Novipirellula artificiosorum: one gene and its partner. The protein of the gene in region 1 interacts with the protein of each later gene in a pairwise test. Links are inferred from orthologs where the notes say so. Each region holds a gene or a part of one and is shown in the gene's direction. Other genes may lie near its edges. The genes, in order: Poly41_RS01185 and ileS.

Region 1 (8,581 bases):
TGGAAAAACTGGTGGAGTCAAGTCCGTCGCTCCCGAAGCCAAGGCTGCCCAGAATGCAGATCCGAGCTTTCCCAATTGGTGGACCGATCATCCTGCTCCTGAGTTCGCCGAGAGCGAGCACCATGGCGCGAAGTCAGTAAACCGCTGGCGCGAAGATTACCTAGGCGACTTTGCCAATCGTATGTCTCAATGCAAATAAGTGGCGTACGCTCCCAGCTTGCGAACCCAGCCGCCGAACTTAACGATCGCAAGCTGGAAGCTTACGCCACAGAAAAGGAAATGAATCGAATGCACAACCAATGCCTCTACGCTGCTGTGTTGCTCACGATGGTGAATAGTCCCGTTGTCGCACAGGACAACGAGCCAAAACAGAATGGTGAAAACGATAAACCACGCATCATCGTAACCACGGATCTCGGTGCCGATCCCGATGATGAACAATCGATGGTACGTCTGTTGGTCAGTGCCAACGAGTTCGATATCGAAGGCTTGATCGTCTCGACCGGTTGCTGGAAGAAGACGCAAACTGACACTCAAATGCTCGACAAGCTTGTGGACGCTTACGGCAAGTGTGTCGGTAATCTCAGCGTGCATGCCACAGGCTTTCCGTCGGTTGACTATTTGAAATCCATTTCGGTCATGGGTCAAAAAAACTTCGGCATGAGCGACGTTGGCGACGGAAAAGACAGCCCGGGTTCGGACTTGATCATTACCTCAGTCGACAAAGACGATCCGCGTCCTGTGTGGGTTGGTGCATGGGGCGGAGCCAACAATGCCGCCCAAGCGATCTGGAAAGTCCGCGCGAAGCGTTCAACGGACGAGCTATCAAAGTTTCTTTCCAAGCTGCGCGTGTTTGACATCCTTGGTCAAGACGATGCCGGTGCCTGGATCGCGAAGAACTTTCCCGAGGTGCTCTACATTCGCGCCACCGGAGTCTACGGCTGGCAGCCACCGAAGAACGGCGACTATCAACGCAGCGACATTCAAAGCCATGGCCCTTTGGGAGCTGTCTATCCGGATACAAAATGGGCGACCGAAGGCGACACACCTGCGTTTATGCATGTCTATCCCAACGGCCTGAACGATCCCGACCAGATTGACCAGGGCGGATGGGGCGGGCGTTTCGATTTGACGAAGAAAAGCGGCATTCGAAGCATGAAGCCTGTCACGAACGAGGGCGAGTTCGACCCGTACTTTATGTTTGGAAACTCGGCGGAAGGTGCGTCAGCAATTAAACGCTGGAGCACCGGCTATGACAACGACTTCGCAGCCCGCATGGACTGGAGCATTACCAGCAAGTACGAAGATGCCAACCATCATCCTGTCGCGGTTGTCAACGGCGACACTTCGCGACAGGTTCTGCATGTTTCCGCAGCACCTGGTTCGATGGTTGATCTCAGCGCAGTTGGCTCCAGCGATCCGGACGAAGACTCACTTAATTACTTATGGACGTTCTATCAGGAACCAAGTTCATTCAAGGACGACGTGGAAATCCAGGACAATTCCTCTGCTGCTGCCAAGGTGATGATTCCGTCAAACGCGGGTGGCAAGAGTTTGCACATCATTCTTGAACTTCACGACGATGGCAAACCCAATCTTTATGCGTATCGTCGAGTGATTATCCATGTGAAGTAACTCTATCGTGGCGAAAGCTTCCACCCTATCAAGCTGCGAACCATTGATGCATATCCAAATGAACCAAAGAACTTCCAGATACTTCAACTCGTTGAGCGGATTCCTTGTGTCATTGCTTGTCTTTTTCGATGCCGGAAAGTTGGCGGCACAGGAACAGCAGCAACCTGATGACAACCGCCTGCGTGTCATCGTGACTTCCGACTTCCCACCGTTTCCTGTAACCAACAGTGACCCGGATGACGTGCAGTCGATGGTTCGGTTCCTGTTGTACTCCAATGAATTTGATGTCGAGGGACTGATCGCGTCAGCAGGTACGTACGGCATGGTAGCGGAAAAGAAGAACATTCTGGCAGTACTCGATGAATACGACAAAGTCGACGAGAACCTGAGAAAGCATGATCCAAAGTATCCTACTGCTGACGCCATGGACCTCTGTGTGCGATTTACCCTCCGAAGGCAATCGCGGGCCCTGGAGTCATCGAAGGGGATTCGCCGGCATTCCTTTACTTAGTGAGTGCAAATCGCGGCATCAACAACCCGGAAGATCCAACACAACCGAGTTGGGGCGGACAGTACGTTCGCCAGGGATCGACCAGACACTACGTCGATGGCCAAGGCGGTTTGAGTATCTCGAAGTGGAAGCAGGACTTCCAGAAGGAGTTTGCTCAGCGCGCCGATTGGTGCATTGCTCCATAGCTGTGTTGGAAAGGACGCTTTTGGAAAGTTAGCCATCGATGCTTAAACCGTACGACGAAGTAAACCATCCTCCCGTACCAAAACTCGGACACGCCGACCGTCCGCTATACCTCGATCGCGACTCCGAATTTCGCTACGACTACAACGCAATCAGCTACGAACGCCGCAGCGGACATACGTATCACGGCACTTGGGCCGAGTCGGTATTGGAAAAAGATTATCCACGCTGGCGCGACAAGAATAGAGGATCGACACCTTAGTATTTCGTGAATGCTCGCCGATTTCGCGGGAGACTGCTTGCACGAATCGTGAGAGAATTTGCTGTATAAAAGACCTATAACAAGTGGTTTCAAGACCCTGAGCCGTCGGCTCACGAGAACAGACTGTCCCGGTTTTTAGATCACTTCTACTTCGGCCCATTGGGCTCCAACCCAAGCGAGAAACAATGACCCCTTCAGCAACCTTGCAGAACCCGAAGAAAGCCATGACTCACGTAACCCCAAAAACCGTTCGGGCGGTCGCGATGACTGCACCCGGTAAGACCGAGATGCGAACCTATCCGTATCCGACCATGGATCACGATTCTGCGATCTTGAAAGTCGAAATGTCGGGCATCTGTGGAACCGATCGGCACATTTTCAAAGGTGAGGCCACGGAACTTCGAGGCAAGTCGATCTATCCTTATGTCGGAGGTCACGAAGTCATTGGAACCATTGTAGAGATTGGGGACAACGCTGCGCGGACCATGGACTACGACGGCCAACTGCTTGTTCCCGGTGATCGGGTGGCCATTGCCGTGGAGGTGAACTGCGGTGACTGCTGGTATTGCAGAAATCACTACAACAACTGCACATGTGAGAATCAAATCCAGGCCTATGGGCTTCACCCGAACTGCGACACGAAACCGTACCTGCGTGGTGGGTTTGCGGAGTACATGTACATTCGGCCGCGAACTCATTTGTTCAAAGTGCCTGAAGACATGCCGACCGACGTCGCCGTCTTCGTCGAAGAAATGGCAGTGGCCTTTCACGCTCTGGCCCGCGCGAGCGTGCCGTTCGCTCCGGTCAACGAAGGTTTCGGCCCGGGGATGTCCGTAGCCGTGCTGGGCAATGGTCCGCTGGGTATTCTTCACGGCATCATGGCCCGGATTCAAGGAGGCGGGTTGGCGGTTGCGACGGACTTGTCTGATCTGCGACTCGGCGTTGCGAAGAATCTGTATGCCGACGTCACGATCAATGCGTCCAAAGTAGACATGGAAGAGCGCATCGATCGGGTCAAGGAAATGACCGAGGGAGTTGGTCCTGATTTGGTGATCGAGTCGGCCGGTGAACCGGAAGCCTTTCTTGAAGCATTGAGGATGGTCCGCAAAGGAGGGACAGTCATCGAAGTGGGCAACTGGGTCGATCTTGGCAAGACGGTTCCGCTCGATGTCATGCGACACATCAACTCGAAGAACCTGCACATCCACTCGGTCTTTCACTGCGGAACCAACTGGCGCCCCGTGTTGAAGGTCTTGCAACAACAGGCGAATCGTTATAACTTTCCTTCAATGATTACGCACCGCATGAGTCTCGATGAGTTGGTAGACGGATTCGGCACGGTGACGAAGTTCGATGAATGCGTCAAAATTGAGGTCGTGCCGCACAAGGCGTGAGAGGTAGGAAACCAAACGACTGCAGGTGCTCCATGAAACGAACCCGACTACTCAACAGCGAACTCAGCTACGAGATCAGCCGAATTGGACATACGGCGTCGCTCACGTTGTGCGACGCCGGTTTGCCGATTCCTTCTGGAGTCAAACGGATCGATTTGGCGATCGAACGCGGATATCCTTCGTTTCTCAAGACGCTCGACGCCCTGTTGAGCGAGATGATGGTCGAAGAGATTGTGGTCGCCAGTGAGATTCACGAACACAACTCAAAGACCTTTGAGGGCATGTTGGACGTGTTCAAGCGGCACGACATAAAACCTGTCGTCACATCAATTTCGCATGAAGAGTTTAAGCAACTGACTCGCGAAAGCGAAGTAATGGTTCGTACGGGTGAATGCACTCCGTACGCAAATGTTATCCTGAAGTCCGGCGTGGTGTTTTGATTATCGCGAGCGGCGTAAACTTCCAGCTTGCGTTTCGTTGAATTCCGTAAATGGCAAGCTCGAAGCTTACCCTACTTTTACCTAGCTAAAGTGATGAATCGAACTAAACTCGCCTGCCTGCTAATTCTCTCATTCGCCGGTTGCACCAGCAAAATAACCAGCAATGAGTCGTCGTCCGGCAAAGCGGAAGGACCCAAGAGGATCGCTGTGATCATCTCGACACTGAACAATCCGTGGTTCGTCGTCTTAGGAGAAACGGCTCGCGACCGTGCCGTGGAACTTGGCTATGAAGCCAATATGTTCGATTCGCAAAATGACACGGCTAAAGAGGCGGAGCATTTTGACAACGTCATCGCCGCAGGCTACTCGGCTATCCTGTTTAATCCGACCGATGCAGACGGTTCGATTGCCAACGTCAAACGAGCAACGAAAGCCGGCATTCCAGTCTTTTGCATCGATCGCGAGATTAACTCGAGCGACGCCGCGACCGCTCAGTTGTTGTCGGACAACTACTCGGGGTGCGTCGAACTTGGCAAGTATTTTGTCGAGAAGCTCGGCGAGAAGGGAAAATACGTCGAGCTGTTGGGGTTGGTCGGAGACAACAACACCTGGAACCGTTCCAAAGGCTTTCATAGCGTCGTCGATCGGTACGAAGGACTGGAAATGGTCGCCCAACAAAGCGCGGACTTCGATCGCAATAAGGCACTCGAAGTCATGGAATCAATTCTGCAATCGCACGACGACATCAATGCCGTGTTCTGTGGCAATGATGCGATGGCGATGGGGGCCTACCAGGCATTGCTGGCGGCAGGCAAGGCCGAGGGGGTGAAAGTGTTCGGGTATGACGGATCGGAAGATGTCGTCAAGTCGATTAGCGAAGGCAAGATCGCTGCGACCGTGATGCAGTATCCCAAAGTGATGGCCCAAACATCGGCCGAATACGCGCATGAGTACCTGGCTAACGGCCAACGCGATTTTGAACAGAAAATTCCGGTCAACGTCGATCTGGTTTCGCAAGAGAACATCGATGACTTCGCTGGCTACGGGAAAAAGGAGTAGCCGTGTCGCGAACGAGCATGATCAAATGCGGTTTGTCGTTGATGGTTGTATGCCTCGTCTGCTGGTTCTTTCCACTCTTTCATATCCGACCGTTGGATGGCCGTAGGGCAGAGTCCCGCTATCTAGCCGCAACGCCTCGTCAATCAGGTTCTGCCGATCCAGTCGCTTACGTGCGAGAGTTTTGGGACGGACCACTAAAAGCGGGCGACGTTGGCACCGACATCGCTCAACTCTGGAATGCCTTCGATGCCGACGCAACGGGAGCAAGAAGCCAATATGGTCGACAGGCCGGACTTGGTGGAGCATGGTATTTTTGTGTGCGTGGGCAAGGCAACGTCCAGACGGTAGAGAAGGACCGCGTTGTCCTCACAGTCACGGGCAGTTCACGCAACGTCTGTCTCGAACTTGGAGTCGTTGTCGACAACACGGTTCGTGAAGCGATTGGTGTGAAGGCCAGTGGCTTCGCTAACTCACAAGACTTCAACGCAGTCTCGTCGGAGCTGAATCGCCGCGCCGAACAGAGAGTCATTGCATCCAATCGAGCGATCATGAAAGAAGGCGTGGTCGTCGATTTCGTCGGCTGTGCAAAGATTGGCGGCAAATCAGACCTTGATCCGTTGTGCCTGATTCCGATTCAACTTCAGGCTCGCGCCAGTGAAGAAGGCAACGCTGGATTGAACAAAGAAGCCCCTGCTGGAGCAACTCCATGATCCAGTCCGCGGCAAACAGCCAGGTTGTGTTGGCGGGTCAGGGAATCGTCAAACGTTATCCTGGCGTGTTGGCGTTGAATCAAGTCGACTTTGAAGTGCGAGCCGGAGAAGTTCACGGCTTGATCGGCGAAAACGGCGCTGGAAAATCGACGCTGATGCATATCCTGGCGGGGGCGAATCGCGCTGATGAAGGTGTGATCTTGCTGGACGGAGAACCCGTTCAATTCGCCAATCCACGTGAAGCGTCGGATCGCGGTATCGCGTTGGTGCATCAGGAATTGAATCTTGTTCCGCACCTCTCGGTCGCAGAAAACATCTTTCTTGGTCGCGAGCTTGTCTCCAGGGCCGGACTGATTCGCTCGCGGGATCAGAACGTGCAGTGTCGCCAGTTGCTGGCCGATCTGGATGATACGATCGATCCTGGTACGAAAGTTCATCAGTTGCGAGTCGGGCAGCAACAGGTGGTCGAGATTGCCAAAGCGATCAATTCCAACGCACGCGTGATCTTCATGGACGAGCCGACGTCGGCGATCAGCGATCAGGAAGTCGAATCGTTGTTCCGTCTGATCCGGTCGCTGCGGGATTCCGGTGTTTCCATCGTATACGTGTCCCACAAACTGGAGGAACTGCTGAACATCAGCGACCGGATAACCGTCCTGCGTGATGGCCAACTTGTGGAGACAGTAGAGACCGCCGATGCTGATCGGGATTCGATCGTACGACTAATGGTGGGCCGACAAATCGATGATCTCTACATTCATTCGCCCGCTTTGCCCGACCAACCTGAACGTCTGCGCGTTGAATTGCTGTCGCTGGCACGCAGGCACGCGAGGCGCCCGCTGGTGGACGGCGTATCGTTTTCTGTACGTGGCGGCGAAGTGTTCGGCGTCTTCGGTTTGATGGGGGCTGGACGCACGGAGTTGCTGGAATCGATCTTTGGGCTGCATCCCCGCCTCGTTACTGGAGTCATTGCAATCGATGGCGTGAACAGCCTATTCACATCGCCAGAACAGGCATTGCACGGTGGCCTGGGGCTCGTTCCGGAAGACCGCAAGCACAAGGGGCTCATCCCTGGCATGAGCGTCGAACAGAACATCAGTCTGTCGAATCTGGTGGCTATGGAGACCGCCGGATTGCTGAGCGGCCGGCGCGAACGAGATCACGCCCTGTCGTTCGTCGAGCGATTCTCGATTCGGACCCCCAACATCTCGCAGCCCGTGCGCGCCCTGAGTGGTGGCAATCAGCAGAAGGTTGTTTTGTCGAAAGTGCTTTCCAGGAAGCCAGGAGTGTTGATGCTGGACGAGCCCACGCGCGGCATCGACGTTAGCGCGAAACGAGAAATTTATGGACTGATCGATCGGTTAAAGCAACAGGGAATAGCAATCGTCGTCGTTTCTTCGGAGCTGCCGGAAATGTTGGGTATTGCTGATCGAATCATGGTGATGTGCGAAGGTCGCAAGACCGGCGAATTCGAAAGATCCGCAGCGAATGAAGTGACATTGATGCGAGCCGCAGTACCTCAAACAGTAGTGACTATGGCAGCAGCCGGAGACGAGCCGGTCGAATGAATCCCATCAACCTGGCAACAATCGAACATGCGTGACAAAACACAACTCTGGCAAGATGCACGCCGCTTTCAGTCACTGCTCGTCCTGGTCCTGATGATCGTGGCGATGAGCCTGCTGTCGGATCGCTTTCTGACTCAGACAAACGGCCTAAACATCATGCGGCAGATCTCCGTCAACGTCTGCCTTTCGATTGGCATGACCATGGTGATCTTGTCCGGCGGCATCGACCTGTCAGTGGGATCAGTGCTTGCGTTTTCCGGCGCGATCACTGCGGGGCTGATCAAATCGGCGATGCCGCTGCCCTGGCTGGGAGTGGAACTGCAATTCACAACATGGGGAGCGATCGTCGCCGGATTGACCGTGGGTTTGTGTCTGGGCTGGTTCAACGGACAGTTGATCACTCGGCTGAAGATCCCCCCCTTCGTCGCGACGCTTGGCATGCTTAGCATTGCCCGCGGCATGACGATGCTCTGGACCAGAGGCTTTCCGATTACCGGCCTGGGCGACGGATTCGCGACCCTCGGAACACGATCGGTGCTGGGCGTCCCGACGCCCGTATGGATTGCGGGAAGCCTTGTCGGTGTCTTTGTCTTGTTCACGAAGAAGACGCGTTTAGGTCGCTACATTTATGCTGTCGGCGGGAATGAACAGACCGCCAGATTGTCCGGGCTGAGCGTGAATCGCATCAAAGTCGTCGTTTACACACTCGCCGGCGCATTGTCGGCAGTTGCCGGACTGATCATGACCTCGCGACTGGACTCGGCTCAGCCCAACGCGGGAACCGGATACGAATTGGACAGCATCGCCGCCGTCGTCATT
Region 2 (9,694 bases), on another replicon or contig:
GCAAACTTGGTCATGTCGGATCCGTATCGAGTGGATTGCCTGTTTCTGGTTGCTTCGGCCGAGGAAATGGGGCCGAAGTCATCGGCTCAAACGAGCCAAAATCGGGGAAATCACGAATTCTGGCCAAAATCCTGTCCTGAAATCCCCGCAGTCGGCTTGTCGGTTCGATGTCAGGTATCAAAATGTGGCTCAAGTTAGCCAGATCACTGCATCCACCATCGGCCCGTCCAGCTTCACGGCGTTGACAAAACCGGATCGACCGAGAAACTCATGTGAGTTTCCCTAGCTTGCCCAAATTCATCGGTTGAACGGCTGCAGCAAGACTGAAGCTGCCAGCATTTTCTTCACGAATCTTTCGAGACTTCCCTTTCCTATGTCTATCGCTGCTCCTGTTCAAATCGAAACCGCGCCTCACGAATTCGCAGCACAGCAATTCGCAGCACAGCAAATGGCTCCGAGTGATTCGGCGCCCAGCATGGAGTCCTGTTTGGATTCGACCGAGTGGAATCAGCCGGAATTGAGGGGGGGATCCCTGACAGGAACAGATTTCCCGGCATCCCCGTTGCGGCGTGGGACCGTCTCGTCGCCGCATTCGAGCCTTGACGACGACGACGAGGATGACTTGGACGATGATGACGATGACAACGACGATGATGATGGCTTCGGCACCGGCGACGAGGAAGCTCCTGGAACGGACGAAGGGTTCAATGATGGGCTCGACGAAGACGACGATGTGGACGAGTTCGACGACATCGACGAGGACGACTTCGACGACGATTTTGACGACGACTTCGAAGAAGAACTCGACGATGACTATGAGATCGAGATCGACGATGAAATCAGTGCTGAGTTTGGCCTAAGCAGCGGTGAAGAGGGCGAGGAAGTCGAAAACTTTGAAGATTTCGATGATTTTGACGATGCCGATGACTTGGTCGACTGAGCAAACCGCTTCGTCCTCAGGCCGACACCCTGACCGTGGCTACAAAATCGGCTATCTTTTCCCGCTTTGTCACTCTGAACGTCGACGAGCGTGTTCGTGTCGCTCGGCTTCGTTTGCGACCGTGCCATTTTTCACCCGAAATCAATGCCGATGTCTGATTCTGTCAGCCCCTTTCGCGCCCCCCCGAGCAGCCCGAGCTTTCCCGAACTGGAAGTGGAGATCCTGCAGTTCTGGGACGAGAACGACATCTACAACCAATCGCTAGCTCAACGTCGCGACGCGCCGTCATTCGTTTTCTACGAAGGCCCGCCGACGGCCAATGGGATGCCGCACCCGGGGCACTGTTTGACCCGCGCGATCAAAGACGTCTTTCCGCGTTACAAAACGATGCGAGGCTATCGCTGCGAACGGAAAGCGGGTTGGGATACGCATGGCTTGCCGGTCGAGGTTGAGGTTGGCAAAGAACTCGGCATCCACAGCAAGGAAGAGATCGAGGCCTACGGCATCGAACCGTTTATCCAGAAGTGCCAACAAAGTGTTTGGCGGTACATGCAGCAGTGGCAAACGCTCACGCGCCGATTGGGGTTTTGGGTCGATCTTGACGAAGCTTACGTGACCTACCATCAAAGCTATGTCGAGAGCGTATGGTGGAGTCTGAAGACCCTGTTTGAGCGAGGGTTGTTGTACCAAGGTCACAAGATCGTGTGGTGGTGGGCACAAGGTGGAACGGCACTATCGGCTGGCGAAGTGGGACAAGGTTACCGTGAAGTGGCCGACCCGAGTGTCTACGTTTTGTTTCCCCTGGTCGATTCGCCCGGTCGTTCGCTCGTCGTTTGGACCACCACACCCTGGACCCTGCCGAGCAACATGTTCGCTGCGGTTCACCCTGAACTTGAGTATTCCGTCGTCCGTGACGAAGAGCTTGATGTTGAACTTGTCATCGCTTCGGCGTTAGTCGAAACCATCGCGGCGAAACTGAAGCGAGACTTGCCGGTGGTCGAAACGTTGCTCGGGAAATCGCTGGTTGGCAACCGATACGTCCCGCCGTTCGATAACTACTACAAGACGCTTGGCGACGCGACCGGCACGTTGGTCGGTGGCGAAACCGAGCATCAAATGTGGCGCGTCGTCGCGGCCGATTTTGTCACGATTGAATCCGGTAGCGGTGTGGTTCATCAGGCACCGGCATTCGGCGAGGTCGACTATGAAGTCTTGATGACCGAGCAGAAACGATTTGTTGAATCGGAACGTCCTGAGTTGCTATGTGCCGTTGGGCCAGACGGGAAATTTACAGACGACTTTGCGGAGATGAAAGGTGTTTGGGTCAAGGATGCCGACAAGCCGCTTTCGCGAACGCTACGTGAAGCGGGTCGACTGCTCCTGCTGGAGCAATACTTGCACGAGTACCCGTTCTGCTGGCGCGCGGATGAGGATCCATTGATCCAGTATCCGCGGCAGAGTTGGTTTATTCGGACGACCCGTTTTCGTGACCTGATGCTGAAGAACAACGCGAAGATTGGATGGCAACCCGAGCATATCCGTGATGGTCGCTTCGGTAATTTCTTGGAATCGAACGTCGATTGGGCCTTGTCGCGAGAACGGTATTGGGGAACGCCGCTGCCGATTTGGGTTTGTCAAGAAACGGGGCAAATGGAAGCGATTGGGAACTATGACGAATTGTTGGCCAAACCGGGAATCGACGGGACCGAGGTGTGGGCCGATGCAAAAGCCGCGAACCCCGAATTGGCGGACGATTTGCGGGTGCACAAACCGTACATCGATTCGGTGACGTACGATTCGCCCTATGCCGAGGGGGCGCGAATGCAACGGGTGACCGAGGTGATCGATTGCTGGTACGACAGTGGTGCGATGCCTTTTGCCCAGTGGGGATGGCCACAGCAGAACGATGACCGGTTCCGCGACCAATTCCCCGCCGACTTCATCAGCGAAGCACTCGACCAAACGCGTGGATGGTTCTATAGCCAATTGGCGATCAGCACGATGTTGTTTGGCGAGGGGGCCAGCCTCACCGAGGGAGCCAGCTTCTCGAAATCGTCTGACCAGGTCACCAAAACATCCTCCGAACCGTTTCCGCACCCGTATCGCAATTGCATCGTGCTTGGGCTGATGCTTGGCGAAGACGGCAAGAAGATGAGCAAGAGCAAGAAGAACTATCGCGAGCCGAGCGAAATCTTCGACAAGTACGGTGCCGACGCGCTTCGATGGTTTTTCTTTGCGGGGCAACCGCCTTGGACCGCCATCCAATACCGCGAACAATCCATCAAGGATTCCATTCCTGAATTCCTGCTGCGACTCTGGAACGTGTTCAGTTTCTTCAGCATCTATGCTGGAATTGATGGGTTTGATCCGACCTCGGCATCGAAGGCGGACAATCAATTGTCGACGGAATCCCTTGCATCCGCGCCAACCTATCGTGACGTCGACCAACGCAGCGAGATCGATCGATGGATTCTGTCGGAACTGAACCGAACGACCGAGATCGTGGTCACTCGGATGGATGCACTCGATAACTACAATGCTTGTCAAGGGTTGACGGCGTTTGTCGATGCGCTCAGCAATTGGTACGTGCGGCGCAGTCGAGATCGATATTGGTCCAGCGATACCGATTCGCAGGACAAGCACGACGCCTACTGGACGCTCTACGAAACGCTCCTTCAAACCACCAAGCTCGTTGCTCCATTTGTCCCGTTTTTGGCCGAGACATTGTGGCAACATTTGACACATCCGTTTGCGGATCGAGCCCGAAAAAGCGTTCACCTTTGCGATTACCCCGTCGCCGAGTCGTCAAGGATTGATGGGAAGTTATCGGACAGCATGAAGTTGCTGCGCGAAATTGCATCGTTGGGCCGATCAGCTCGCGCCGAAGCGAAATTGAAAGTCCGATTGCCACTGTCAAAGGTGGAAGTGGTACTGACCGATGAATCCGAAATCGCTTGGCTGAAAACTCACGATTCACTTGTTCGTGAGGAGTTGAACGTGAAAGCGGTCGACTACACAACCGATGGGGAGCAATACGTGCAGTACAGTGTCGTCCCCAATTTTAAGCGGCTCGGTCCTCGAGTCGGCAAAAACATGCCGGCGGTGAAGAAGACGCTGGCGGAAACCGACGGCAACACACTCTTGACCACACTCGGCCGCGACGGCTTCGTATCGATTGAACTCCCCGGGGGGGAATCGCTTCGACTCGATAACGAAGACATCGAGGTTCGCTTGCAAGCCAAACAAGGCTGGGCCGCAGCGCAGGGGTCCAGCTGCGTTGTGGTGCTCAATACCGAAGTCACGGATGAGTTGCGACAGGAAGGGGTTGCGAAGGACTTGATCCGCACGATCCAAAGTCAACGCAAAGAAATCCAATGCGATTACACCGACCGGATTGTGGTCGGTGTGGTCAGCCAGGATGCGGATGTGAAGGCTGCGATCGCGGCTCATCGAGAGATGATTTGCGGCGAAACGTTGGCGAACGAGTTGAAGTCGTCCGCACTCGATACGGTGCTCCCGATCGAAACCGAGTTCGGCCAAATCTTCGTCAAGCGGGAGCAAGCGTAATGCTGGATCGCCCTCTGAAGATCGCGGTGTTTCTCAGCGGTAGCGGTCGGACGCTCGCGAATTTGATTCACCGTCGTGACGAATTTGGATTGCCGATTGATATTCGTTTGGTGATCAGCAGTCGCGACGATGTGCGAGGCGTCGAAATTGCCCGCGACGATGGAATCGACACGCGATGTGTCCGCAAACGCGATCACCGTGATCCGTTCGAGCATTCACGCGAAATGTTTGATCCTTGCCGCAATGCGGGTGTTGATTTGGTCGTGATGGCCGGTTACTTGAACCATGTTTTGGTGCCAAACGATTTTGAAAACCGAGTGGTCAACATCCATCCGTCCCTGTTGCCCGCTTTTGGGGGTGAGGGGATGTACGGTCACCGGGTTCACCAAGCGGTCATCGATCGAGGGGTAAAGGTAACCGGTTGTACCGTACATTTTGTCGACAACCAATACGATAACGGCCCGATCATTGTTCAGCGAGTTTGCCCGGTACTCGACGAGGATACGGCCGAGACGTTGGCCGCGCGAGTGTTCGAGCAAGAGTGCATCGCGTTACCCGAAGCGATTGTCAAGATCCACTCAGAGCTCTAGCGTTGTCCCTCATGAACCGTTCTCGGTTCATTTTTCGGCGCAGCGAACTGCACCTCTTCGTGTTCCGCGTTGCTTCGTGTCCGCACGAAGTACTCGGCCTCCTGTCGTGTTTCAAACCAGGCAAACACCGTTGGCCCCCAACTGCTTTGGCCAACCCCTTTGGCACCGCGATCGATCAGGGAATCGACCAACCGAGTCACAGCGGGCCCATTGTAGGGGCCGTTCTGAACCGATTCAAACAACATGCCGCTGGCTCGATTGTATCGATGGACGGCGTCTGTAAACGAGGCGAAATCTTCTCGCTGGATGGCCGTGGTGAGTTGTTCGGATGCAAGGCAGCGAAGTTCATCACGAAGCTCCGACGTAGCAGGTGGCAATTGGTTAAACTGGTTCTGCTCCAAGTCACCGCTAACCGTCGGAACAGTTCGCCGCGAACGAAACATGGCGACGCACCACGCGTGCGGAACCGAGACCCGTTCTCGAATCGGGTTTAAATCTGCCGTCTCCATCGATTCCTCGAAGATCAGCCCTCCGGCAAAGTAACCGTGGATCCCGACGGCCGATCGTTTCCCGCGAGCGGCGACATGGAACGCCAAATCTTCGCGATTGCATCGAACTTGAAACAGTAAGCAGAGTGCTTCGGCGACCGCCATCGACAATTGCGTTCCGCTGCCTCGACCGGTGTGAGGATCGGGACGCTGAAGAACCTGCATTTCACAGGGTGGCAGTCCCTTCAGGTTGGCGAAGGCAGCAAAACGGCGCACGATCGCATCGATGCGTTCGGTTTCCTTTGCGCAGGGGCGATATCGCTGCGAACGCCGAACGACCACTTCAGTCGCCGGTGAATCGATCATCACTCCGACGCCTCCGTAGGGAGGTTGTGTGTCGAGCAAACCGAAATGCAAACGCGCGCCAGTGATCACGCGAACTTGTTGGTTCGTCATGATCTCAAAGTGGATGCGGCGAGGTGGGATTCAATGTAATCGGCCAATCGTGAAAACGCATTCCTTTCATGCTCACCCGCCGTTTTCTCGATAAGTGGTTTGAGTCGCTGCATGTGGCATTCGATTTCTTCTCTGGGAAGCAGTTGGATACGCGTCGCCAGAATTGCCGCTTCGATGGTGGCATGTTTTGCCCGATTGAACCCAAAGAAAGGGCGGATGACTTCACTTTGGAGCACACGACACTCGAAGGAAGCTCGCGTCGACAACGTGTTCGATGACGTGATTTCGACCGCAAACCAACGATGACAATCATGCAGTGCCCACAAACCGTCACCGACCGGATGGACCAACGATTGGAGGGTGGTTTGATCCCTTTCCTGATGGATCGCACCGCGGGCAAACAGATCAACATCGTCGCTGACATGCACGACGGCACGCCGTTGATGACAGAGGTTTGAAAAGGTCTTTGAAGTACGGAACGGACGCAGCACCATGGTTTGGCCAATCGGATCCTGGATCGCCAAAGCGTCCGAGACGTCGATTCCCATCGGCGCAAGATTGACCTGGTTGTCTTGATCAGCCGTCGTCACGATCGACTCAAGAATCATGTCGACCCTTCCTGTCTTGGCGAAACGCGATTTGAACAAAGTTCTGCACGATCCGTTCCCCTTGGTCGGAAAGAATCGATTCAGGATGAAACTGGACACCGAACACCGGACGATGGATGTGTTCGATCGACATGATCACTCCATCGTCGGTCATCGCCGTCACCTTTAACTCCGGGGGAACCCTGTTCGGATCGATCGCCAGTGAATGATAGCGTCCCACGTTGGTTGGCGATTGGCAACCATCAAAAATCTCCGTTCCATGATGGTGAATGGTTGATTTCATGCCATGCACGGGACCACACCGCAGCACCGCCCCGCCAAAAGCGACACCGATTGCTTGGTGGCCTAGACAAACCCCCAACATCGGAATGCGGTGCGAAAGTTCGCGAACAACATCGATCGAGCAGCCCGCATCCTCGGGACGACCCGGTCCAGGAGAAATCACAATCGCAACGGGATTCAATTCACGACATCCCGCCACGTCCACTTGGTCGCTGCGAACCACTTGGGTCTCGCAACGGAGACAACGAAAATAGCGAGCTAAATTGTGGACGAAGGAATCGTAGTTGTCCAAAAGTAAGATCATTGATCGCTAACGGCGAGGCTTGGCAAACTTGATCTTCTCAATCAGCTTGACCACCTGATTTCCATCCTTCCTGCCGCTGACGGCGGTGATCGCATCGATGACGTTTTCGTACCGCAAATTATAGTCGCTATCGATTTCAATTTCGGGGCCTTCGTCACCTTCGACCGGTGCCGAGGTTCCGATCAACGAAATCACATTGGCTTGCAACTGTTCAAAATCGGTGCCCAGGCTAATCTCGTTGAGCGACATCGACGCCAGCCGACCATCGGCATCCGCCTGCAAGCGAAGTTTGAGTGGCAAATCCGTTGGATCGATCACCCCACTACTTTCGCCAAGCGGCATGCGGACACTGAAATCACCCTCAAGTTCGACAATCTTAAACGTCATCACAAAAAACACGAGCAGCAGAAAGACGATATCAATCATGCTGGTCATGTTCAATTCGCTTTTTTCGATCTCACCACGATTACGAATTTTCACGATCGATCCTCCTTCACACGCAGTGCAAAGTTGACCAAGTTTTGGTCTTGCGCAACACGGATCACCTCTTGCACATCCCCCATTGCCGTGTCGCGATGGGCTCGGATGACGACATTCGCATCGGCAGCGGTTTTGCCTTCCGCCTTGATCACCGAAAGTTCACGCTGCAGCCCAATCCGCAGCGTTTCAACCGTAAAGTCATCGCCACCGAGGGTGACCTCGCCATCCTTGGCGACATGCAAGATGATCGGGTAATCCAAGGGAGCTTCGGGTGGTTTGACCAATTGGCTACTCGGCAACACGACACGATCATTCGCCTCCGTTTGAGCGAAGTTGATCAGCACCATAAAGAATGCGATCAATTGGAACGTCATGTCGATCATCGGCGTCAGATCGCCACCGGCCAAATCAGGCTTCTTCGATTTGACACGCATCTATTTTTTGGCTCCTTGAGGCTGAACGTCCTCAAACCGGCTCATCAAGTTCTCGCTCGACACGCCGACTTCCAACAACAATCGCGAGACTCGGTTCCTCAGTACGTTGTAGGCCGCAATTGCGGGAATCGCGATCGCCAACCCAAGCAGCGTGGTGAACAACGCCAAGGAGATGCCTTCGGCTAATTCCGAGGGGTTCGGGGTCGAGCCGCCAAGAGCAATCTTTTGGAACGAGGAGATCATTCCATGCACCGTTCCGAACAGCCCGATCATAGGACTGAGATTGCCGATCAAGGCCATGTAGGAAAGCAAGTGTTCAAGCTTCATGCTTTCCTCTTCCCCCACTTCCTGCATCCCCTCGAGCGCCTTGTTGTAGCCTCGCGACAATTTGGCGAGCCCGGCCGACAACACTTTGCCGAGCACCGATTCGTCCGCTCGCGCCATGTCATAGGCTTCTTGGAACTGTTTCTCGTTAAGCTTGTCTTCAAAATTCTCAATCAATTCTTGCGGACAGAGCACATCGCGGCGGGACGCCAAAACATTCATCACAAACAAGGAAACCAACGTGATGGACAGGGCTAAGAAAATAAACAAGTACCCGTAGCCAAGCGAATTGATGGTCCATTCAAGCAGGTTCTCGTCTTTCTTGACATTGGCCGGCACCGCACCGTCCGCCGCAGCCCCCGCATCGGCGGCACCGTCATCGAGCGGTGCGTCGACCGCCGCCGCGGGCTCGTCAACGACGCCGAACTCCTCCATCGCGTCATCCTGAGCCATTGCCGATACGGAAACGAACAACGACGCGATCAACGCCATCATGATCAAGCGAAACGAGTGACGGCGTGTCGGGTCAATCAAGGCCGATCGTCGCAGAAGGGAACCGCAGGAAGCGAACATCAACGAAACTCTCCGAGAAAGTAGCGGGCAAAGGTGTTTTTATTGCGTGCGTCGGATCGCATTCGCGTCCGAATGGGGTTGTTGAGCGAATTCATAAGATACTCTACTTCGCGTCGGCGCGTCAGCATCCGGTGCCCCGGTTTCTGATCGGACAAAACAGGCGTTCTAGGAACCAAATCCAGGGTACCGTTGTTTTAATTCGTCACGCGCTTCGGCCGCTCGCTGTGGCTTACCCACTTTCGGCCATAATTCAACCAATTTGGACAAGGCGATTGCGTGCGCATCACTTTGACTCGAAAACATCAAATGCGTATGGAGGTAGGCCAAAATGGCTCCTTCAATATCCCCCTTGGCTTCGTAAATCGCCCCCTGGGAATTGTAGACGCGGGCGGCCATTTCGACGTCGGAGGAACTCATGTCCGCGACCAGCCCCGAAATCAAATCGAGCCCCTCATCGGCCTGATCACTTTTGGCGAGCGCGGTTGCTTTACCAGCCTTTGCGAGCGATTGCAGCCGAGCCGCCGCAACGGAATCGACTTTCAAAACGAGAATCTTGTCAAACTCGGTGTTCGCAGCGGCAATGTCATTCGCAGCCAAATGGGTCATGCCCGTCCAATAAACCGATTCGATCTGGGTCGGCACCGCTGG

Evidence for each region.
Region 2: the proteins of Poly41_RS01185 (region 1) and ileS interact in binary tests that used the Escherichia coli proteins (3 or more experiments, as listed by UniProt). The link is inferred for Novipirellula artificiosorum from one-to-one orthologs.

What each region holds. Positions count from the first base shown.
Region 1 is NZ_SJPV01000001.1:355,717-364,297, forward strand. What follows is about bases 3,663-6,501. They hold Poly41_RS01185 (D-ribose ABC transporter substrate-binding protein), read left to right. Parts: upstream 3,663-4,518; coding sequence 4,519-5,484; downstream 5,485-6,501. Other genes in these bases: Poly41_RS01175 (zinc-dependent alcohol dehydrogenase), read left to right, coding at 3,663-3,985; rbsD (D-ribose pyranase), read left to right, coding at 4,018-4,425; Poly41_RS01190 (DUF2291 family protein), read left to right, coding at 5,487-6,194; Poly41_RS01195 (sugar ABC transporter ATP-binding protein), read left to right, coding at 6,191-6,501. In the rest of the region: Poly41_RS01155 (nucleoside hydrolase-like domain-containing protein), read left to right, coding at 1-199; Poly41_RS01160 (nucleoside hydrolase-like domain-containing protein), read left to right, coding at 280-1,635; Poly41_RS01165 (nucleoside hydrolase-like domain-containing protein), read left to right, coding at 1,694-2,146; Poly41_RS35590 (nucleoside hydrolase-like domain-containing protein), read left to right, coding at 2,113-2,331; Poly41_RS01170 (pectate lyase), read left to right, coding at 2,370-2,591; more of Poly41_RS01175, read left to right, coding at 2,816-3,662; more of Poly41_RS01195, read left to right, coding at 6,502-7,762; Poly41_RS01200 (ABC transporter permease), read left to right, coding at 7,790-8,581. UniProt on the Escherichia coli protein: Part of the ABC transporter complex RbsABC involved in ribose import. Binds ribose. Also serves as the primary chemoreceptor for chemotaxis.
Region 2 is NZ_SJPV01000005.1:44,734-54,427, forward strand. Bases 756-4,707 are described here. They hold ileS (isoleucine--tRNA ligase), read left to right. Parts: upstream 756-1,090; coding sequence 1,091-4,507; downstream 4,508-4,707. Other genes in these bases: Poly41_RS14970 (hypothetical protein), read left to right, coding at 756-940; purN (phosphoribosylglycinamide formyltransferase), read left to right, coding at 4,507-4,707. Outside these bases: Poly41_RS14965 (penicillin-binding protein activator LpoB), read right to left, coding at 1-14; more of Poly41_RS14970, read left to right, coding at 374-755; more of purN, read left to right, coding at 4,708-5,097; Poly41_RS14985 (beta-ribofuranosylaminobenzene 5'-phosphate synthase), read right to left, coding at 5,094-6,041; Poly41_RS14990 (DUF447 domain-containing protein), read right to left, coding at 6,038-6,649; Poly41_RS14995 (anthranilate synthase component II), read right to left, coding at 6,639-7,235; Poly41_RS15000 (ExbD/TolR family protein), read right to left, coding at 7,242-7,715; Poly41_RS15005 (ExbD/TolR family protein), read right to left, coding at 7,712-8,149; Poly41_RS15010 (MotA/TolQ/ExbB proton channel family protein), read right to left, coding at 8,150-9,046; Poly41_RS15015 (YfgM family protein), read right to left, coding at 9,212-9,694. UniProt on the Escherichia coli protein: Catalyzes the attachment of isoleucine to tRNA(Ile). As IleRS can inadvertently accommodate and process structurally similar amino acids such as valine, to avoid such errors it has two additional distinct tRNA(Ile)-dependent editing activities.